Regions from separate parts of the Bradyrhizobium sp. 40 genome, predicted to be linked through region 3. Evidence: predicted binding sites of a transcription regulator. Region 3 holds the regulator's gene; each other region holds the start of a gene.
What was found. The regulator PhoB, encoded in region 3, activates phosphate uptake and scavenging genes when phosphate is short. The targets are predictions, from matches to a motif close to TGTCATNNANCTGTCAT.
Positions count from the first base shown of each region.

Region 1: the regulator PhoB is predicted to act here: its motif matches at 6,237-6,253, upstream of phnF (phosphonate metabolism transcriptional regulator PhnF).
Region 2: the regulator PhoB is predicted to act here: its motif matches at 1,471-1,487, upstream of phnC (phosphonate ABC transporter ATP-binding protein).

Region 1 is NZ_CP064688.1:6,775,116-6,782,523, forward strand. Features, by position in the region: gene phnN (phosphonate metabolism protein/1,5-bisphosphokinase (PRPP-forming) PhnN) at 1-402, opposite strand, end outside; gene IVB40_RS32495 (alpha-D-ribose 1-methylphosphonate 5-triphosphate diphosphatase) at 399-1,553, opposite strand; gene phnL (phosphonate C-P lyase system protein PhnL) at 1,565-2,263, opposite strand; gene phnK (phosphonate C-P lyase system protein PhnK) at 2,302-3,099, opposite strand; gene IVB40_RS32510 (alpha-D-ribose 1-methylphosphonate 5-phosphate C-P-lyase PhnJ) at 3,092-3,988, opposite strand; gene IVB40_RS32515 (carbon-phosphorus lyase complex subunit PhnI) at 3,985-5,088, opposite strand; gene phnH (phosphonate C-P lyase system protein PhnH) at 5,091-5,699, opposite strand; gene phnG (phosphonate C-P lyase system protein PhnG) at 5,704-6,168, opposite strand; gene phnF (phosphonate metabolism transcriptional regulator PhnF) at 6,287-7,015, shown strand; gene phnE (phosphonate ABC transporter, permease protein PhnE) at 7,115-7,408, opposite strand, start outside.
Region 2 is NZ_CP064688.1:6,784,496-6,791,903, forward strand. Features, by position in the region: gene phnD (phosphonate ABC transporter substrate-binding protein) at 1-476, opposite strand, end outside; gene phnC (phosphonate ABC transporter ATP-binding protein) at 540-1,349, opposite strand; gene IVB40_RS32555 (chloramphenicol acetyltransferase) at 1,533-2,204, shown strand; gene IVB40_RS32560 (alpha-D-ribose 1-methylphosphonate 5-triphosphate diphosphatase) at 2,201-3,394, shown strand; gene IVB40_RS32565 (DUF1045 domain-containing protein) at 3,413-4,111, shown strand; gene IVB40_RS32570 (dihydrodipicolinate synthase family protein) at 4,214-5,155, opposite strand; gene IVB40_RS32575 (methyl-accepting chemotaxis protein) at 5,280-7,361, opposite strand.
Region 3 is NZ_CP064688.1:6,971,245-6,978,652, forward strand. Features, by position in the region: gene apaG (Co2+/Mg2+ efflux protein ApaG) at 148-552, shown strand; gene IVB40_RS33440 (Hsp33 family molecular chaperone) at 610-1,617, opposite strand; gene argF (ornithine carbamoyltransferase) at 1,855-2,802, opposite strand; gene IVB40_RS33450 (aspartate aminotransferase family protein) at 2,802-4,004, opposite strand; gene IVB40_RS33455 (GcrA family cell cycle regulator) at 4,460-4,972, shown strand; gene phoB (phosphate regulon transcriptional regulator PhoB) at 5,211-5,918, opposite strand; gene phoU (phosphate signaling complex protein PhoU) at 5,942-6,658, opposite strand; gene pstB (phosphate ABC transporter ATP-binding protein PstB) at 6,669-7,408, opposite strand, start outside.

The DNA.
Region 1 (7,408 bases), 200 kb from region 3:
CGTGATCGCGACCACCACGACGTTTGCATAGGCCTGGCGTAGCGCGCCGATCACCGTGCGCGAAACGTTGGCCACGACGGCGCGTCCGGCACGAATATCGTCGTTGAGGTCGCGCGGCAGCGCGTAGCAATGCCCATGCGCCTCCCAATGCACGGCGAATTCGCCATGCTCGCGCGCGCGACGGAATTCGTCAGAGCTCACCGCGACATTGTCTTCGTCGGCCGAGGACTCGCGGGTCACGACGCGGCGCGGAAAGACGATGTCGTGGTCCTCGATGCACGCCGCCCGCGCCAGCCGCAGCAGCGTGTCCTTTCCGGCACCGCTGGGACCGACCACGAGCACGAGCCGCCCGGGCCCGATCGCGCCCGTCTGCGCTGCCGCCATGGTGACGGTCTCGCTCATGCCACGCGGCTCCCTTCGCGCCAGACGCTGCGGACCGCGGGGACGCTGCCGGCAACATGCACGCGGATCAGATCGGCACGCTTGCCGACGGCAATTTCACCGCGGTCGGACAGGCCGACGGCCTCCGCGGGCGCCTTCGTCACCGTGCGGATCGCCGCCGCAAGACTGATGGCGGGCACATGCTCGGGCAAATGCAGCGCGGCCATCAGAAGGCTCGAGGGAATGTAGTCCGACGACAGGATGTCGAGCAGGCCCTCGCGGGCGAGATCGACCGCGGCGATGTTGCCGGAATGCGAGCCGCCGCGCACGACGTTCGGCGCGCCCATCAGGATGTCGATGCCGGCCTCGTGCAGGCCGCGCGCGGCCTCCAGCGTGGTCGGGAATTCCGCGACCGAAACCCCATCACGCACGGCGTCCACGACGTTCTCCTCGGTGGTATCGTCATGGCTCGCCAGCGGGATCTTGTACTTATGTGCCAGCGCCACGATCTCGCGCATGTTGGTCGCGGCATAGGCCTTCTGATACTCGAAACGCTTCGCGAACAATTCGTCGAGTTGGGCGTCGGTCTTGCCGCCGCCCTTGCCGCGGTAATAGTCGCGCAGCTTGCCTTCGTCGCGGAACTGGCGCTGGCCGGGGGTGTGGTCCATCAGCGACATGAGCCGCACGTCAGGACGGTCGATCAGCTCCTTGGCCTCCTCGACGACGCTCGGCATCGGGATTTCACAGCGCAGATGCAGGAAGTGATCGGCGCGCAGCAGGTCGGCATCGCGCGCGGTCGTGATCGCGGCGGCGAGCGTGCCGGCGCGTCCGTCGACTTCTTCGGCGCCGTCCTCGCGCCAGACCCGGAGCGAATCGAACACCGTGGTGATGCCTGATGTCGCGAGCTGGCCGTCATAGGAGACGACGGCGGCGACCGGATTCCAGAATACTTTTGGCCGCGGCACGTAGTGCGCCTCGAGGTGGTCGGTGTGGAGCTCGATCAATCCCGGCATGATCAGATCGCCGCCGGCATCCTCTGCCCCCGTGGGCGCCCTGCCCTCGCCGATCTCGGCAATGCGTCCATCGGCGAGGGCAACCCAGCCCTGCTCGATCACCCGTTCCGCCAGCACGATCCTGGCGTTGGCGATCACGATGTCCTTCTTGGCGTTCATGTCCATTTCCTTCAGGCCGCGGCGGCGAAGCTGGTGACGTCGACGATGCGGTCGGCAATCAGATGACGGATTTCGTCGTCATGGACAATGGCGACCATGGCGACGCCCTGGCGCTTCTTTTCGGCGACCAGCCCGACCACGACGGCGCGGTTGGCGGCGTCGAGCGAGGCGGTCGGCTCGTCGAGCAGCAGGATCGGCAGATCCGAGATGAAGCCGCGCGCGATGTTGACGCGCTGCTGCTCGCCGCCGGAGAAGGTCGCGGGCGGCAGCTGCCAGAGCCGCTCGGGGATGTTGAGACGATGCAACAATTCGCCAGCACGGGCTTGTGCGTCCGCGCGCGCCAGGCCGTTGACGATCAGCGGCTCGGCGACCACGTCGACGGTCGCGACGCGCGGCACCGCGCGCAGGAACTGGCTGACATAGCCGATGGTCGCGCGGCGGACGTTGAGGACCTGCCGTGGCTCGGCGGTGGCGAGATCGATCACCTCGCCACGATGGCGGATGCCGATGCGGCCGGAGTCGCAGCGATAATTGCCGAAGATCATCTTCAGGATCGACGATTTTCCGGCGCCTGATGGCCCAGACAGCACGACGCATTCGCCGGGGTCGACGTGGAAGGTCACGCCGCTGACGACAGGCAATTCGATGCCGCCCTGCAGGTGCATCGTAAAAGTCTTGTTGGCGTCGGCGATGTCGATCATGGCGGTCATTGGAAAACTCTTCTTGCAAGGCTCATGGCGTTGAAGCCTCATGGCGGCAGAATCGAGGAGACGAGCAGCTGGGTATAGGGCTCGCGGGGATCGTCGAGCACCTGGTCGGTGAGGCCGGTCTCGATCACGCGGCCGCCCTTCATCACCATCACACGGTGCGACAGCAGGCGCGCGACCGCGAGATCATGGGTGACGATGATGACCGCGAGGTGCAGCTCGGCGACCAGGCTGCGCACGAGATCGAGCAGGCGCGCCTGCACCGAAACATCAAGTCCGCCGGTCGGCTCGTCCATGAACACCAGCCGCGGCTCGGTGACGAGGTTGCGGGCGATCTGGAGACGCTGGCGCATGCCGCCGGAATAGGTCCGCGGCGCATCGTCGATGCGTGCGATGTCGATCTCGACGCGGGTCAGCCAGTCCGACGCGGTATCGCGAATGCGGCCGTAATGATTCCAGCCCACCGCCATCAACCGTTCGCCGACATTGGCGCCGGCCGAGACCGCCATGCGCAAGCCCTGCGCGGGATCCTGATGAACGAAACCCCAGTCGGTGCGGAACAGGAAGCGCCGCTCGGCCTCGCCCAGCGTGGCGAGATCGCGGGCGACGCCGTCGCGCATCCGATAGGACACATGGCCGCCGCTAGCCGCGAGCTGACCCGACAGCAGCTGGAGCAGCGTCGATTTGCCCGAGCCGGATTCGCCGACGATCGCCAGCACCTCGCCGGGATAGAGCGCAAAAGACACGTCGCGGCACGCCGCGATACGGCCATAGGACTTGCTGAGGGATTTTGCGACCAGCAGCGGCTCGTCGTTCTCGAGCATGTGTTGATCAGCCATTGGATGCCTCCTGCGCCTTGTCCTTGTACGGCGCGGCGCTGAGGCTGCCGTGATGGCCGGCGGCCTGGCGGCCCTCGCAATAATCGGTATCGGAGCAGACGAACATGCGACCGCCCTTGTCGTCGGTGACGATCTCGTCGAGATAGGAATTTTCCGCGGCGCACAGCGCGCAAGGCGCGTTGAAGCGATACGGCTCGAAGGGATGGTCCTCGAAGTCGAGCGACACGACTTGCGTATAGGGCGGGATCGCATAGATGCGCTTCTCGCGGCCGGCGCCGAACAATTGCAGCGCCGGGCAATTGTCCATCTTGGGATTGTCGAATTTCGGCGTCGGCGACGGGTCCATCACATAGCGCGCGTTGACTTTCACCGGATAGGCATAAGCCGTCGCGATGTGGCCGAAGCGGGCGATGTCCTCATAGAGCTTGACATGCATCAGGCCATATTCGGCGAGCGCGTGCATGCGCCGCGTCTCGGTCTCGCGCGGCTCGAGGAAGCGCAGCGGCTCCGGGATCGGCACCTGATAGACCAGCACCTGATTCTCGTGCAGCGATCTCTCCGGAATGCGGTGGCGGGTCTGGATCACGGTCGCATCTTCCGTCGCCGTGGTCGTGGCGACGCCGGCGGTCTTGGCAAAGAACTTCCGGATCGAGATCGCGTTGGTGGTGTCGTCGGAGCCCTGATCGATCACCTTCAGCACGTCCTCGGGCCCGAGGATCGCCGCGGTGACCTGTACGCCGCCGGTGCCCCAGCCATAGGGCATCGGCATTTCACGGCTGGCGAACGGCACCTGATAGCCGGGGATCGCGATCGCCTTGAGGATTGCGCGGCGGATCATCCGTTTGGTCTGTTCGTCGAGATAGGCGAAATTGTAGGCGGGCGCGTTCATTCCGCGGCCTCCTTCATGGCATCAGGCGCATTGGCTTCAGTGAATTCCTTGCGCAGCTTGCGCAACAGGCCGAGCTCGGACTGGAAGTCGACATAGTGCGGCAGCTTGAGATGCTCGACGAAGCCGGTCGCCTGGACGTTGTCCGAATGCGACATCACGAATTCTTCATCTTGCGCAGGGGCGAGCGCCTCTTCGCCCAGCTCGCGCGCGCGCAACGCGCGGTCGACCAGCGCCATCGACATGGTCTTGCGCTCGCTCTGGCCAAAAGCGAGGCCATAGCCACGCGTGAAGCACGGCGCTTCGGTCGCGGAGCCCTTGAACTGGTTGACCATCTGACACTCGGTGAGCTCGATCGATCCGAGCGGCACGGCGAAGCCGACGTCTTCCGCCGAAAATTCGACATCGACCTCGCCGAAGCGAATCTCGCCGGCGAAGGGATGGTTGCGGCCGTAGCCGCGCTGGGTGGAATAGCCCATCGCCAGCAAGAACCCTTCGTCGCCACGCGCGAGATTTTGCAGGCGCAGGTCACGATCCGCCGGAAAGTTCAGCGGCTCGCGGGTGAGGTCGCCGACGCTGGCGCCCTCTTCCGCTTGCGGCGAGGGCTCGATCAGGCCGTCGCGGCCGAGGATATCCGTCACCCGCGGCGTGGGCACTGTCGATGCTTCGGCCGTCGCTGGCGCTTCCGGCACAAAGCCTTCGGCGAGCGAGGGATCGAGCAGGCGATGGGTGTAGTCGAAGGTCGGCCCGAGAATCTGGCCGCCGGGAATGTCCTTGAAGGTCGAGGACACCCGCCGCTGCACCCGCATCGCGCCGGTCTCGACCGGCTCGCTGGCGCCGAAGCGCGGCAGCGTGGCGCGGAAGGCACGGACCAGGAAGATCGCCTCGATCAGATCGCCGCGCGCCTGCTTGATGGCGAGTGCCGCGAGCTCGCGGTCATAGAGCGAGCCTTCGCTCATGACGCGGTCCACGGCGAGGCCGAGTTGCTCCGAGATCTGGTCGAGCGTGATTTCCGGCACGCTTTGATCGCCGCGTCGCGCACTGGCGAGCAGGCGATGGGCGTTCTCGATGGCGCGTTCGCCGCCTTTGACTGCGACATACATGCTTAGCTTCCCTTGCTCACGACACGCGTGGTGCGCGGGATCGCAACCACGGCGTCATCGGCCACCAGCACCACATCGACGCCGCGCGGAAACAGCGCCTCGTTAATACGAAGTCGCTCGAACAGGTCGAACGGCTTGATCGAGGCCTTGAGCGTGGCGACACCGTCGATGCCGGGGCCGCGCAGCTCGAAGCTGCGTCCGGCGTCAAGGCTATCGACCTGGACGATCAATGTGGTCGAGCGATCCGGATATTCGCTGGTGCCGAGCGCGAAGCGCTCGAGCGAAGGCAGCGCCCCACCATCGCTGATCAGCGCGAAGCTGGCGATCGAAGAATCCTGCACCACCGGCGCGCCGGTGTGGAATTTCAGCCATTTCACGAGGTCGGAACTCTCAGACATGCGCGCATCGAGCCAGAGCGGCGTGTCGTGATCGAACAGCGTCAGTGCGATCGCGGCGGTGCCGCGCATCATCACGTGAGGTGCTCCTGACGTCGGCACGATGCGCTGGACCGATCCCGGCCGCGCCATCGCGTCCATGACCGAGCGAAAGGTCGATTGCGCCGACAGCACCTTGTCGGCGAACCCCGGCGGCAGTTCCGCAATCGTGGTCATGATCTCACCCCTCGCCGCGCACCATGGTGTAGAAATCAACCTTCGTCGCGGCGGTCTCGGCCGCCACCTGTTTGCGCTTGGCCATCAGCTGCTCACGCAACGGCGCGATAATATCCCGCTCCACCGCGGCGCCGAAATCGCTGGACTGCACCAGCGCATCGCACAGCGCGATCAGCCGCGCCTTCTCGCCGTCGCGACCGAGCGTGTAACCGAAACCGACCTCGCCGCTCGCAAGCCGCACCGCGGCGCGCGACACCGTGGCTTCGCCAAGGTTGAACGGCGCGCCGTCGCCGCCGACCCGGCCCCGCAGCATGACGAGGCCGTTTTCCGGCGCGCGCAGATCCTGATGCGCTGGCAAAGCGAGAGCGCCTAGGCGAGCGGCGATCTCGCCCGCCTCCGCGTGCGCCAGCACGGCCATTGCGGCCTTGCGCTGGGCTTGCTGATTGTTGTGCTGGGTCACCACATCCACCGACTTTTCTGCAGAACTTGCCGAATCCAAGTTGTCTATAATACTAGACAACTTGATAGCGGAGCGCCATGACTGTTTGGTGACAAGGGCGTGATTTCTGGAGTAGCTTCCCGGCCACATGAGCATGCAGGACACAGCTTCCTCCGGCGTCGCATTGTGGCGCCTCGTTGCCGACGGCATCGAGCGCGGCATCGCCGACGGCCGCTTTGCGGCCGGCGACAAGCTGCCAGGCGAGGTGGAGATCGCCGAAACCTATCGCGTCAACCGCCACACCGTGCGGCGCGCGCTGGCCGCGCTTGCGGAGCGCGGCATCGTGCGGGCCGAACGCGGCAGCGGAACCTACGTCGAGGCGCAGAAGCTCGCCTATCCGCTGCGCTCGCGGACCCGTTTCTCCGAGATCGTCGGCGCGGACGGCCGCGAACCGCATGGCCGGTTGATCGAGGCGTCCGATGATGTCGCGACCCGCGAACTCGCGCGGGAGCTCGGCCTCAAGACCGGTGCACCGCTGGTGCGGATCGAGGCGATGCGCCTCGCCGACCGCACGCCGATCTGCGTCTCCACGACGTGGCTGTCGGCGCAGCTGTTTCCGGGTGCGGGCGACGTCTTTGCCGCGACCCGCTCGATGACGAAACTGCTCGAGCATTACGGCGTCCGCGACTATCGCCGCGGCGCGACCCGGATCACCGCCGGCATCGTTGACGCAACCGACGCCGCACGGCTCGATCTGGCGCTGGGACGGCCGATCCTGGTGGTCGACGCCACCGATCACGATCCCGACGGCAAGCCGCTGGTCACCAAGCATTCGCGCTTTGCGGCGGAGCGGGTGGAATTTCTGGTGGAGTCGTAGGGTGGGCAAAGGCGCACTTGCGCCGTGCCCACCATCCATCCAGTGCTGCGATTGAACTGGTGCGCACGCGGCGCTTTACCCACCCTACGAAATCGGTGATCAGGCCACCGCCCTTCGCCCAATAATCGCGAAGCGCAGTTTTCCCGAGACGAAATCGATCGCGGCGACCGCGACCAGGATCATCAGGATCAGGAACGACACCTTCTGCCATTCCAGCACGCGGATCTGCTCGGCGAGCTGGAGGCCGATACCGCCGGCACCGACGATGCCGATGATGGTAGCCGAACGCGTGTTCGACTCGATGAAATAGAGCACCTGGCCGGCGATCACGGGCAGGACCTGCGGCAGCAGACCGAAGCGGATCTCGTGCAGCGCACTGCCGCCGGAGGCGCG
Region 2 (7,408 bases), 190 kb from region 3:
TCGAAGCGCGGCACGTTGTTGCCGGAGGTTGAGTTCGGGTCGACCAGGCCGAGGTTCTTGCCCTTGAGCTGGTCGATGCTCTTGTAGGGGCTGCTCGCCTTGACGAAGAACACCGAGTAGTAGCCGGTAGAGCCGTCGGAGTTGATGTCGTTGGCGAAGGCGTCGGTCTTGACGCCGGTCAGGCGGGCGCGGGCAAACGACGCCGAGCCATAGCTTGCGATATGAATGTTGCCGGCACGCTGACCTTCGATGACGGCCGCGTAGTCGTTGGCGATGCGCAGCGTGACTTTCACGCCCAATTCCTTGGAGAGATAGTTCATGAACGGCGCCCAGCGCTCGGTGACGCCCGAGGCGTTTTCCGCCGGAATGACCGCGAAGGTCAGTTCGGGATATCTAGCTTTCCAGTCCTCGGCGGAAGCCGAGGTCGCGAACGCGAGCGCGGCGGCGCCGGCAAGAATCAATCTGCGAGTGATCATGATAGCCTCTTCATTGGTTGAGGTCGGTTGACGCAAAACTGGTGGGTCCTGATGCGGCGCCGCTCAGGCGGCGGCCGCCGTTCCAAGCACCGGAATGCCCTGTCGCACCGGTGCGGGCGTGCCGCCCATGACATCGGCGGCTTCGAGATCGTAGAGCTCGCGCGCAACGTGCTCGGTCAACTCAGCCGGTGCGCCGTCGAACACCACGCGTCCCTGCGCCATGCCGATCAGGCGGTCGCAATAGCTGCGCGCCAGGTCGAGCGAATGCAGATTGCAGAGCACGGTGATGCCAAAATGCTTGTTGATGCGCAAAAGCGCATCCATGACGATCTTGGTGTTGCGCGGATCGAGCGAAGCGATCGGCTCGTCGGCGAGGATGATGTCGGGCTGCTGCACCAGCGCGCGGGCGATCGCGACGCGCTGCTGCTGGCCGCCGGAGAGCTGGTCGGCGCGCTGGGCCGCGAGCGGGGCGATGTCGAACTGCTCAAGCGCGGACATCGCCAGCGCCTTGTCCTGCTCGGGCCAGGTCTGCGACAGCGAGCGCCAGGCCGGCATCGTCGCAAGCCGTCCCATCAGGACGTTGGTGAGAACATCGAGCCGGCCGACCAGATTGAACTGCTGAAAGATCATCGCCGAGCGCGCCCGCCACTGCCGCAGCTCCTTGCCGCGCAGCGCCGTGACGTCGAGGCCGTCGAACAGGATGCGGCCCTGCGAAGGGGCCGCGAGACGGTTGATGGTCCGCAGCAGGGTCGACTTGCCGGCGCCGGACCGTCCGATCACGCCGACGAAGCCGCCGGGAGAGACTTGAAACGAGGCGTCGTCCACCGCGGCTTTCACGCCGAAGCGACACGTTAGACCTTCAACCACCAGCATGCAGGGCTCCAGAGTAGCTGGGACCCACCGCTAACGCCGGCGCTTGACACTTGTGTGACACGGACGTTGCGGTGCGGCGATCCTACACACATCATCCCCTGTTCATCCCCTGTCATCGCGTCGTCATGACATTGTCATCAAGCCGCTCGAAGAGAAACGCCCGCCCTCTCGTTCGGATGCAACATGGCCGCCAAAGCTCTTTCGGTCCAGCCGACCATCGATCCCTCGGCGAAGCTGCACGACGCCAGGCTTGGCGCCTATACCGAGGTCGGCGCGCGCACGATGCTACACGAGGTGACGATGGGCGATTACTCCTATGTCGTGAACGACGCTCAGATCACCTACACCACCATCGGAAAATTCTGCTCGATCGCGGCGGTGACGCGGATCAATCCGGGCAACCACCCGATGCACCGCGCCACGCAGGCGCACTTCACCTATCGTTCGAGCGCCTATTTCGAAGGCGAGAGCGACGACACGGAATTCTTCGACTGGCGGCGCCAGCATCACGTCCATATCGGGCATGACGTCTGGATCGGCCATGGCGCGATCGTGCTGCCGGGCCGCAACATCGGCACCGGCGCGGTGATCGCGGCCGGCGCCATCGTCACCAAGGACGTTTCGGCCTACACCATCGTCGCCGGCAATCCGGCGCGCATCGTTCGCCGGCGGTTCTCGGAAGAGCTTGCCGGACGGCTCGCCACCCTCGCCTGGTGGGATTGGGATCACGACAAATTGCGTACAGCACTGCCCGATTTCCGCAAGCTCGGGATTGAAGATTTTCTCTCGACATACGAAGCACGAGCAAGTTCTCTCAACAATTCTGTTGGCAGCAAACCAAGCGCAGTCGCGTGACAGACATTTTCCTTGAGGGCGGCCGAACCCTGATCGGCTCCGAGCTCGTCGAAACTTCGCTTGCCCTGTCCGGAACGGACATCGCAGAGATCGATGCCTCTCGCGGCCGGGCGCGGCTTGCGATCGACGCGCGCGACCTGCTGGTCCTGCCTGGCATCGTCGATCTGCATGGCGATGCCTTCGAGCGGCAGATGATGCCGCGCGCCGGGGTCGATTTTCCGATCGACGTGGCGCTCGCCGATAGCGACCGCCAAGCGATCGGCAACGGTATCACCACGGTGTTTCACGCCACGACCTGTTCGTGGGAGCCGGGCCTGCGCAGCGCCGACAATGCGCGCGGCCTGATGGAGGCGATCGAACGGCAGCGCCCGCAATTCGCGGCCGACACCCGCTTTCACCTGCGCCACGAGACCTACAATCTCGACGCCGAAACCGAGATCAGCCAGTGGCTCAGCGATGGCCGCGTCGACCTCTTCGCCTTCAACGACCACATGGACGGCACGGTTGGGGACATGGCCAAGCCCCGCAAGCGCAACCGCATGGTGGAGCGCACCGGCCTGTCGAGCGAGGAATTCGATCGGCTGGTCCGACACGTGCTTTCGCGCGCCAGCGAGGTCCCGGCTTCCATGTCGCGGCTTGCTGCGACTGCCCGCGCCGCCGGGGTGCGGATGCTCTCGCATGACGATGCGACACCGGCGATGCGCGAGGGCTTTCGCGCCATGGGCGTGGCGATCGCGGAGTTTCCGATCAACGAGGAGACGGCGCGGGCGGCGGCAAGCCACGGTGACGCCATCGTTTACGGCGCGCCGAACGTCGTGCGCGGCGGCAGCCATACGGGCTGGACCAAAGCATCCGACATGATCGCCAAGGGGCTCTGCTCCGTGCTGGCCTCTGACTATTACTATCCCGCGCAGCTGCTCGCTGCGTTCCGCCTCGCGGCCGATGGTGTGCTGCCGCTGACCGAGGCCTGGAACCTGGTCTCCGCCGCGCCGGCGCGCGCGACCGGCCTTGCCGATCGCGGCGTGCTCGCGGAAGGCCGGCGCGCGGATATTGTGCTGGTCGATGACAACGTGGCGCTGCGGCCGCGGCTGATCGCCGTCATATCAGGCGGCAAGCTCGTGCATTTCACCGACGCGGCGCGATTGCTTGGCATGGCAGCTACCCCGCGCGAAGCTGTCGTCGCGGCATAAACCCGCTATGCTCGAACGATGACAAGTTTCCCCCGCTACGCGATCTATTTTGCCGCAGGCAGCGACAGCGCCCTCTCCCGCTTCGGCGCGGAGCTGCTCGGTTACGATGTCTATACCGGCAACGAGCTGCCCTTTCCCGCCGACGCATCGCATCTCGCGCCGGACTGGCGCGACATCACCGCCGATCCTCGCAAATACGGTTTTCATGGCACGCTGAAAGCGCCGATGGCGCTCGCGCCTGGCAGGACGGAGGCGGAGCTTTTGGCGACCTGCGTGGCCTTCGCCGGCGAGGCGCGGACGATCCCGGTGATCTGCCCGATTGTCGATGCCATCAGCGGCTTCATCGCGGTCATTCCGGCCGAGCCGGTCGTTGCGCTCCAAGAGCTCGCCGCCGATTGCGTCCGCGCGTTCGATGGCTTTCGCACCGCCCTGACGGCGGAAGATCGCGCGCGGCGCAAGCCCGAGAAGCTCAGCGAGCGGCAGCGCGACTATCTCGACCGCTGGGGCTACCCCTACGTGATGGAGGAATTCCGCTTCCACATGACGTTGACGGGGCGGCTGGACGCGGAGCGCCGCGGCCCGATTCTGCAGATGCTGCGCGCGCGGTTCGCGGCGCTCGGGCTTGATGCGCTGGCGATCGATCGCATTGCGCTGTTCAAGCAGGATGATGCGGGGGCAAGGTTCCGCATTGTGGGCGAGTGGGTGCTGGCGAGATAGCTCCCTCAAGCTCCGTCATTGCGAGCGCAGCGAAGCAATCCAGACTGCGTCCGCGGAAATAGCCTGGATTGCTTCGTCGCTTCGCTGCTCGCAACGAGTGAGTTACTTCCCCCACCGCAACGCCAGCGCATCGCGCTCCTTGGCCAACTCCAGCAGCCCGGCCCGCGTCGCCGGGTGCAACGGCTGCAGCGGATGCCGCACCGTGTCCGACTTGATTACGCCGCCGGCCTGCATCATCGCCTTGCAGGCGATCAGGCCGCATTGGCGGTTTTCGTAGTTGATCAGCGGCAGCCAGCGTTCGTAGGCGGCTTTGGCCTCTTCACGCTTGCCGGCGAAATAGGGATCGACGATCTGGCGGATGCCGTCGGGATAGCCGCCGCCGGTCATCGCGCCGGTGGCGCCGGCATCCAGATCGGCGAGCAGCGTGATCGCTTCCTCGCCGTCCCAGGGACCCTCGATATCGCTGCCGCCCGCCTCGATCAGGCTGCGCAACTTTGCAGCCGCGCCGGGCACCTCGATTTTGAAATAGCGGATGTTGGAGAAATCGCGCGCCAGCCGCGCGAGCAGCTCGACCGACAGCGGCGTGCCGGCGACAGGCGCGTCCTGGATCATGATCGGAATCTTGATTGCGCCCCACAGCACCTTGAAGAATTCGACCACGCCTTTCTCGGGCACGCGGAAGGTTGCGCCGTGATAGGGCGGCATGACCATGACCATGGCGGCACCGGCCGCCTCGGCCTGTTGGCTCCGCGCGGCGCAGACGGCCGAGCTGAAATGCGTGGTCGTGACGATCACGGGAACGCGGCCCGCGACATGCTCCAGTACCGCATGCATCACGGTCTCGCGCTCGGCATCGGTGAGCACGAACTGCTCGGAAAAATTGGCGAGAATGCATAGACCATTCGAGCCTGCGTCGATCATGAAATCGATGCAGCGGCGCTGTCCCTCGAGGTCGAGCTCGCCGCGCTCGTCGAAGATGGTGGGTGCGACCGGGAACACGCCGCGATAGGGGCGCTGGGCCTTGTGTTGGGGCGTGACCGGCATCGAACTCTCCATCCCTGATATCTCTTACACCTGCCGCGACGCTCGCGCAGCGTCACAGATGTACCCGCCGCGTGCATCGGCGGCAATGCCGTTGGCGCGACGGTGGGACGGAAGATCGTCGAAGTTATGCGGTCCTCACCGCGCCCAAAAAGCCCTCGACCGCCACGCGGAGACGATCGGCGTCGGCGGACATTTTCGACACGGACACCGACAGCACCGAACCGGCATTGCCTGTCTCTTGGTTGAGCCTGGCGACGCTGCCGATGGTGTCGGTGACCTCGCGGGTTCCCTGCGCGGCCTGCTGGAAGTTGCGGGAGATCTCGGTGGTGGCAGCGCGCTGCTGTTCGACCGCGGCCGCGATCGCCGTCATCTTCTCGTCGATGCCGCTGATCGCGCCGCCGATCGCGCGGATGGCGGTGACCGCCTGGCCGGTCGCGCCCTGGATCTCCGCGACCTGGCGGGAGATCTCTTCCGTCGCCGTCGCCGTCTGCGAGGCGAGGCTCTTGACCTCGCCGGCGACCACGGCGAAGCCGCGGCCGGCCTCGCCCGCGCGCGCGGCTTCGATGGTGGCGTTCAACGCCAGCAGATTGGTCTGTCCTGCGATGGCGTTGATCATCTTCACGACTTCGCCGATGCGGCCAGCGGTCTGATCGAGGATCTCGACCGTCGCATTGGTCTGCGCTGCCTGCGACACGGCTTCACGGGCCTCGCGTGCGCTGGCCTGCACCTGCGCGGAGATCTCGCCGACGGACGCGGAGAGTTCTTCGGTCGCGGCCGCGATGGTCTCGAGATTGTTGGTGGCCTGTTCGGCGGAGGACGAGACCGCCGCGGTCTGGCTGCTCGATTCTGACACCAGCGAGCGCACGTCGGTCGCGGTGGCATCGAGCTCCTTCGTCGACGCCGCAACGCTGTGAATGACGGCTTGCACGGTGTCGTCGAAACTGCGGCAAGCCGCATCGACGGTACCGGAGCGGGCGAGCTGCAGCGCCTGCTGCGATTCACGTTCCCGGCCCAGGCGTTCCGCGGTCGCCGCGCTCTCGCGCAAGCTTTCGAGCGCGGCGGCCATGGTGCCGAACTCGTCGGGATACCTGGATTGCGGGACGGGTGTCGCGTAGTCGCGGGCGCTGATCTTGGCGATGGCATCCAGGATGGCACGCACCGGGCGCATGAGGCGGTTGCGGATCACGTACACGCCGGCCAGGGTCACGGCGAGCGCGAGCAGGAACGCGAGCGACTGCACGACGAGATTGGTGAGCGCCCTAGCCTGCACCGTCTCCGCCCGGACGATCGACTGGTCGAGCGCCTTGTTCGCCACCGCGACGATGGACGCGAAGGGTGACTGACACAGCGTATTCCATTCCGCGGCGGGCATCGCGGGCTTGCCGCTGCCGTCGAAATTCTTGGTGAGGTCGCCGATCTGCTTGAGGGCACCGTCGGTCTTGGCCTTCGCGTCCGTCGCTGCCGTCACCAGCTCCGCCGCTACGCCCGGCGCAGCCAGCAACTCGGCCATGCCCGCCCAGCCGGAGGTGATCGTGCCATCCCATTGCGCCACTGACCGCTTCTGAGCGTCGTCGAGCGGCTTGCTGCCGTTGACGTTGGAGCGCAGCGACGAACAATGGATTCCATAGCGATCGCGCACCTGCCAGGCGAAGCGCCGGACCTGGATCATGCGTGCAATGAAGGGGTCGTCCATCCAGGCACGGTTCGACACGGCGGTGGAGGCGAGGTTGGCCGTGTCGATCACCTTGGTGACAGCATCATACCAGGAGTTGGTGCGCTCGATCTTGCGCTCGGCACGCGGACGCTTGGCTTCATCGTAGAACAGCTGGAATTGCGGCGCCGCGGCGCTCCAGCCCTGCTTCAATGTGCCGGCGAGTTCGTCGCGGCGGGCGAAGTCGACGGTGGCAAGCGCGGCTCCGATCGCGTCATAGCCGCCCTGCTCGGCCTTCTCCGCCGCCTCTAGTTTTGCTCGCGGATCATCCTCGCCGAGAATCGCGCTCTGGGCATCGCCGCGATTGTTGCGCAGCGCCAGCACGCCATGGAAGATCGCCTTGTCGGCCGCGGCAAGCCGCGCGGTCTCGAGGCTGTCGCTGTAGCGGCCGAACGCCCCGACCATCTGGATCGCCGTGGAGGCCAGCGCACCCGCGGCCAGCAGGGCCATCAAGGTCAGGAGGAGCGAACTTACCGATTTCTTAAACATTGCCATGGTGTCGGGGGCCCATTCTTTCGAGCGCCACCTTGCCGACGACATGC
Region 3 (7,408 bases):
TGGCAAGGAGTGTACCGGTCCGGCCGTCATCTCGCAAAGCGCCCGGATCACATGCAAAGACACTTGGACGTGTACTTCCCTGCGAATTCTGGCGGGACGATGTCGCCAGAACCGCCTCCGGCGTTTGGTTCCCGAGCAGATTTCGGTATGATGGCAATCATGTACCGCGCCGTGACCCGCCAGATCGAAGTGACCGTCGAGCCGAACTTTGTTCCGGAGCAGTCGTCGGCCGACCGCTCCCGCTATTTCTGGTCCTACACCATCGTCATCACCAATTCCGGCGACGAGACCGTGCAGCTCAAGACGCGGCACTGGATCATCACCGACGCCACCGGCCGGCAGCAGGAGGTGAAGGGCGAGGGCGTCGTCGGCGAGCAGCCGACGCTCGCCCCCGGCGAACGCTTCGAATACACCTCCGGCGTGCCGCTCACGACCGCCTCGGGCTTCATGACCGGCCGCTACCAGATGGTCAGCGCAACCGGCGAGCGCTTCGAGATCGACGTGCCGACGTTCTCGCTGGACAGCCCGGACAACAAGCGGGTGTTGAATTAGGGTCTGAGATGGTGGGCACGCTTCGCTTTACCCGCCCTCCGGCACTACAGCACCGCGCTACGCGTCCTCGACGCCCGCCTCGTCCGGTGTGAACTCGTACACCGAGCTGCAGAACTCGCAGGTCACGACGACCTTGTCGTCCTTGACCATCGCGGCACGATCGTCGGACGAAAAGCTCTTCAGCATCGATGCCACCGCGTCGCGCGAGCAGGAGCATTGCGCCTTCAAGGGCAGCGGATTGAACACGCGCACGCCGCGTTCGTGGAACAGACGGTAGAGCAGCCGCTCGCCGGACAGCTCCGGATCGATCAGCTCGACATCTTCGACGGTCTCGATCAGCGAGCGCGCCTCGACCCAAGCATCGTCTTCAGCGACGGCATGCACCTCGACGCCTTCGGGCGCATCGCCGGGATGCAGATCGGCCTGCCGCGCGCGCTCGGGCGCCTTCGGCAGGAACTGCATCAGCATGCCGCCGGCGCGCCAGCGATGCTTGCCGCCGTCGTTCGAGCGCCATTCCTCGCCGACGGCGAGGCGCACGCGGGTCGGGATCTGCTCGGAGCGCAGGAAATATTCGTGAGCGGCGTCTTCCAGGCTGCCGCCGTCGAGCGCGACCAGGCCCTGGTAGCGGCTCATGTCGGGGCCCTGGTCGATGGTCATGGCTAGATGACCGTGCCCCAGCAGCGCGCCGGAATCCTTTGCATCGCCGAGGCGCGCGGCGTCGTAGCGCGCATAGGCGCGTAGACGATCCGGCGCCTGATAGTCCACGACCAGAAACGACACCGGACCGTCGGTCTGGGCCTGGAGGATGAAGCGGCCCTCGAACTTCAGCGCCGAGCCGAGCAGCGTGGTCAGCACGATGGCCTCGCCGAGCAGCTTGCCGACCGGCGCCGGGTAATCGTGCTTGGTCAGGATCTCGTCGAGCGCCGGACCAAGCCGCACCAGCCGACCGCGCACATCGAGCGCGTCGACCTCGTAGGGCAGCACGGCGTCATCAATCGGAACCGCGGATGGCGCGCGAACCGGGCCTTCGGGCCCGGTTTTCATGTCAGAGGATTGGGAAACCATGGCGCTTTATCTGGGGTCGGAAGGCGGAATTGGAAGGGGTTCGGAGCAGCTCATCTGGACACTGGTTTGATCATGATACGGCAACTTCGGTGTCGCCCCGGCGAAGGCCGGGACCCATAACCACGAATATTGGTTTGGCGAAAACTCGTTGCCTCCGCCGATCTGCCACAAGAGAGATTCCGCGGTATGGGTCCCGGCCTTCGCCGGGACGACGGAAAGTTAGCTCGCCGCGTCGATCTACTTCACCGCGTCGAAACACCAGGCCAGAATGCCCTTCTGCGCGTGCAGGCGGTTTTCGGCCTCGTCGAAGACGACGGATTGCGGACCGTCGATTACCTCATCGGTGACCTCCTCGCCGCGATGGGCGGGCAGGCAGTGCATGAACAGCGCATCCGGCTTGGCCAGCGACATCAGCTGGGCATTGACCTGATAGGGCTTGAGCACGTTGTGCCGGTGCTCGCCTTCTTTGTCGCCCATCGACACCCAGGTGTCGGTCACGACACAATCGGCGCCGCGCACGGCGGCTTCGGCATCCGTGCCGAGCATGATCGGCGCGCCGGTCGCCTTGATGAAGTCGCGCATCGCTTTTTTCGGCGCGAGCTCCGGAGGAGTCGCGACATTGAGCTGGAATTTGAAGCGCTCGGCGGCGTGCGCCCAGGACGCCAGCACGTTGTTGTCGTCTCCGGTCCAGGCCACCGTCTTGCCCTCGATCGGGCCGCGATGTTCCTCGTAGGTCATGAGGTCGGCCATCACCTGGCAGGGATGCGAGCGCCGCGTCAGGCCGTTGATGACGGGCACGGTGGCGTTCGCCGCAAGCTCCAGAAGGGCGTCGTGATTGAGGATGCGGATCATGATCGCGTCGACATAGCGCGACAGCACCCGCGCGGTGTCGGCGATGGTCTCGCCGCGGCCGAGCTGCATCTCGGCACCGGTGAGCATGATGGGCTCGCCGCCGAGCTGGCGCATGGCAACATCGAAAGACACCCGCGTCCGCGTCGAGGGGCGCTCGAAGATCATCGCCAGCGTCTTGCCTTCGAGCGGCCTGACCGGCTGATGCGCCTTCTGCTTCGCCTTCATCGCGGTGGACGCGGCGAGCATGCGCTTGAGCTCCGACAGCGGCAGCTCGTTGATATCGAGGAAGTGCTTCGGTGTTTTCTCGTGTGTATTATCGGGCGACTTGCTCATCAGCTTGCCGCCCGCTTGTTGCCGGATAACGCGGTGCAGGCGCGCTCGAGCCGCCCGACGCTGTCCTCGATCTCGGCTTCGGTGACGATCAAAGGCGGCAGGAAACGCACGACATTGTCGCCGGCACCGACGGTGAGCAGCTTTTCTGCGCGCAAGGCGGCAACGAGATCGCCGGAAGGCACCACGGCCTTGATGCCGATCAGGAGGCCCTCGCCGCGCACTTCGCTGACGACATCGCCATGACGGTCGATCACGGAGGCGAGCTTCTGCTTGAGCAGCAGCGACATCCTCTGCACGTGATCGAAGAAGCCGGGCTTGAGCATGACGTCGAGCACGGCATTCGCAGCCGAGATCGCGAGCGGATTGCCGCCGAAGGTCGAGCCGTGCGAGCCCGGCGTCATGCCGGATGCCGCTTCCGCGGTCGCAAGGCAGGCGCCGATCGGGAAGCCGCCGCCGAGCGCCTTGGCCAGCGACATCACGTCGGGTTCGACGCCAAGGCGGCGGTACGCGAACAGATCGCCGGTGCGGCCCATGCCGGTTTGCACCTCGTCGAAGGCGAGCAACAGACCCTTCTCGTCGCAGAGCTGGCGCAACGCCCTCAGGAAGGCGGGCGTTGCCGAACGCACACCGCCCTCGCCCTGGATCGGCTCGATCAGGATTCCGGCGGTCTGCGGACCGATCGCCTTTTTCACCGCGTCGAGATCGCCATGCGCAACTTGGTCGAAGCCCTCCATCGGGGGGCCGAAACCTTCGAGATATTTTGCCGAACCCGTCGCGGCAAGTGTCGCCAGCGTGCGGCCATGGAAGGCGCCTTCGAAGGTGATCATGCGATAGCGGTCGGGATGGCCCTTCGCGGCGTGATAACGGCGCACGACCTTGATCACGCATTCCAGCGCTTCGGCGCCGGAATTGCAGAAGAACACGAACTCCGCGAAACTTTCATTGCACAGGCGCGCGGCGAGCTTTTCGCCGTCCGGGCTCTGGAACAGGTTCGACATGTGCCAGAGCTTCGTGGCCTGCTCCTGCAACGCCGCGACCAGCGCCGGATGGGCATGGCCGAGCGCATTCACCGCAACGCCGGAGGTGAAGTCCAGATAGCGCTCGCCATTGGTCGCGATCAGCCAGCAGCCTTCGCCACGCTCGAAACCGAGGTCGGACCTGGCGAAAACGGGGAGCAAATGCGGCGCTGCGCTGTTAGTCATGACGGTCACTTGAATGTTGCGGACGGTGTGAGCGTGCATTGCGCAACGCACCATCGACCGGCCCGGAAAACGAAACGTGCCGCCTCTTGAGGGCGGCACGCGCGACTATCTTAGGCCTGGTGAAACGGGTGTCAATGCCGCCCGGAAAGCCTCGCGAAACGCTGAATCCGTAGTCTTGCGGTGCCGATTTTGCGGGATTTAGTCACGGAACATGTGGAAGCGAGTCGGCGGACTCTTGCGCGGGAGTCACGCCATATTGTAGCGTTTGGATTGTCAGATACGACATCTCGTGCAGTGGTTCTGATCTTTAAGTCCTTATGTACCGGCGTAAACGTTCGGGCGTTCAAGACGCGCCCGGCGAGCCTTAAGGGATTCTGGCGGCACGGGTTTTTGAAGGCTTAGGCATTCGCTGCGAGGCCCCAGGATGGCTGGCGCGCAGCGAGGGAAAGGGTGCAATGACGGTTTTGACCTGGTCCGATGATCGCGTCGAGCAGCTGAAAAAGCTCTGGGAGGCCGGACTTTCGGCCAGCCAGATCGCGGCGGAGCTCGGCAATGTGACCCGCAATGCCGTGATCGGCAAAGTGCACAGGCTCGGCCTTTCGGGCCGCGCCAAGAGCCCTTCATCGGCAGCGCCGCGCCCGCGCAAGGCGCGCCCCGCGCAGCACATGATGCGGGTGAGCCGCCCGATCTCGCGCGGCAACACCGCGCTGGCGCAGGCCTTCGAGGTCGAGGCTGAGCCGGATCCGGTCACCTATGACAACGTGGTGCCGATGAGCCAGCGGCTGTCGCTGCTGGAATTGAACGAGGCGACCTGCCACTGGCCGGTCGGCGATCCCTCAAGCCCGGACTTCTTCTTCTGCGGTGGACGGGCGCTGTCCGGCCTGCCCTATTGCGCCCAGCACTCGCGCGTCGCGTACCAGCCGGCGTCGGATCGGCGGCGTGCACCGGTGAAGCCGGGGCCGCGGTAATTACGGCAAGTCGTCGCGCGAAGACGGCTCAACGATTTCAGTCTCGTCCCGGCCTAGTGCGCAATTGCGCGCGGGGGGCCGGGACCCATACTCCGAGCGCGCAGTTGCCGTGCGAAAGGGGTCGCTCCGAGTCTTCGCCAAACCACGTTCGGTGGTTATGGGTCCCGGATCAGCGCTCGCTTGTCCGGGACGACGTCGAAGAATTCGGGACAGCTTGCCAACAAACAAGGCTGCAACCCTATACCTGCTCCGCCTTGGCAAACCGATCATCCAGCGCGTAACCGGCGCCGCGGACGGTGCGGATCGGGTCCTGCTCGCGGCCGAGATTGAGCAGCTTGCGCAGGCGGCCGATATGCACGTCGACGGTACGCTCGTCGATATAGATGTCGCGGCCCCAGACGCTGTCGAGCAGTTGCTCGCGCGAGAACACCCGTCCCGGATGCTCCAGGAAGAACTCCAGCAGGCGATATTCGGTCGGACCGAGATCGATCGGCCGGCCCGAGCGCGCCACGCGGCGCTTGTCGCGGTCGAGCTCGATGTCGCCAAAAGCAAGGACGGTGGCGAGCCGCTCCGGGCTTGCGCGCCGCAGCAGGCCTTTCACGCGCGCCAGCAGCTCCGGCACCGAGAATGGCTTGACGATGTAATCGTCGGCGCCGGTCGCAAGACCCCGCACCCGCTCGCTCTCCTCGCCGCGCGCGGTGAGCATGATGATCGGGAGCTGCTTGGTCTCGGGACGGGTGCGAAGCCGCCGGCACAACTCGATGCCTGACAGGCCCGGCAGCATCCAGTCGAGCACGATCAGATCGGGGATGTGCTCCTTGAGGCGGGTGTCGGCGTCGTCGCCGCGCATCACCGTCTCGACGTCATAGCCGTCGCCTTCGAGGTTGTAGCGGAGAAGCTCGGTCAGGGCTTCCTCGTCCTCAACCACCATAATGCGTGCGCCCATCGGGTCGTCGCTCCCTTAAGTCTTCAGGTGTTCGGTACCGTGTTGGCGAAGGTCGTCATGTCGCCCTTCGGCCGCTTGTCGGTGATCGCCTGGCCCTCAATCATGTAGAACACGGTCTCGGCGATGTTGGTGGCGTGGTCGCCGATCCGCTCGATATTCTTGGCGCAGAACATCAGGTGAATACAGAACGAGATGTTGCGCGGATCCTCCATCATGTAGGTGAGGAGCTCGCGGAACAGCGAGGTGCAGATGGCGTCGACTTCCTCGTCACCCTTCCACACCGCCATCGCCGCCGGCAAATCATGCGCGGCATAAGCGTCCAGCACCGACTTGACTTGCTGCTGCACGAGGTCGGTCATGTGCTCGAGGCCGCGGAACAGCTTGAGCGGATGGAAGTCCGTCTCCAGCGCCGCAACGCGCTTGCCCATGTTCTTGGCGAGGTCGCCGATGCGCTCGAGATCGGTCGCGACGCGCATGGCGCCGACGATCTCGCGCAGATCGACCGCCATTGGCTGGCGCCGGGCGATGGTGAGCACCGCGCGTTCCTCGATGCGCTTCTGCAGCGCGTCGAGTTCAGTGTCGATGGCGACGACGCGCTGGCCGAGCGGGACGTCGCGGCGGATCAATGCGTCGACGGACTCGACGATCATGCGCTCGGCGATGCCACCCATCTCGGCGACCAGGCGCGTGAGTTCCTGGAGGTCGGTGTCGAAGGCCTTTGCGGTATGTTCAGAACCCATGTCGCGTCTCCTAGCCGAACCGGCCGGTGATGTAATCCTGCGTGCGCCGGTCGGACGGCGACGTGAAGATCTTGCTGGTGTCGTCGAACTCGATCAACTCGCCGAGATACATGAAGGCGGTCTTGTCGGAGACGCGCGCCGCCTGCTGCATGTTGTGGGTGACGATCGCGATCGTGTAATCCTCGGACAGCTCCTGGATCAGCTCCTCGACCTTGGCGGTCGAGATCGGGTCGAGCGCCGAACAGGGTTCGTCGAACAGGATCACCTCGGGCCGCACCGCGACGGTGCGGGCGATGCAGAGGCGCTGCTGCTGGCCGCCGGAGAGCGACAGGCCGGAGGCGTTGAGCTTGTCCTTGACCTCGTTCCACAGCGCGCCGCCGCGCAGCGCCTTCTCGACGCGGCCGTCCATTTCGGACTTCGAGATCTTCTCATAAAGACGGATGCCGAACGCGATGTTCTCGTAGATCGTCATCGGGAACGGCGTCGGTTTCTGGAACACCATGCCGACGCGGGCGCGCAGCAGATTGAGGTCCAGCTTGCCGTCGAGGATGTTGGTCTGGTCGAGCATGAGCTGACCGGTGGCGCGCTGACCGGGATAGAGGTCGTACATCCGGTTGAAGATGCGCAGCAGGGTCGACTTGCCGCAGCCTGACGGACCGATGAACGCCGTGACACGGTTGGCGCCGAGCGTCAGGTTGATGTTCTTCAGCGCATGGTGCTCGCCGTAATAGAAGTTCAGGTTGCGCACGG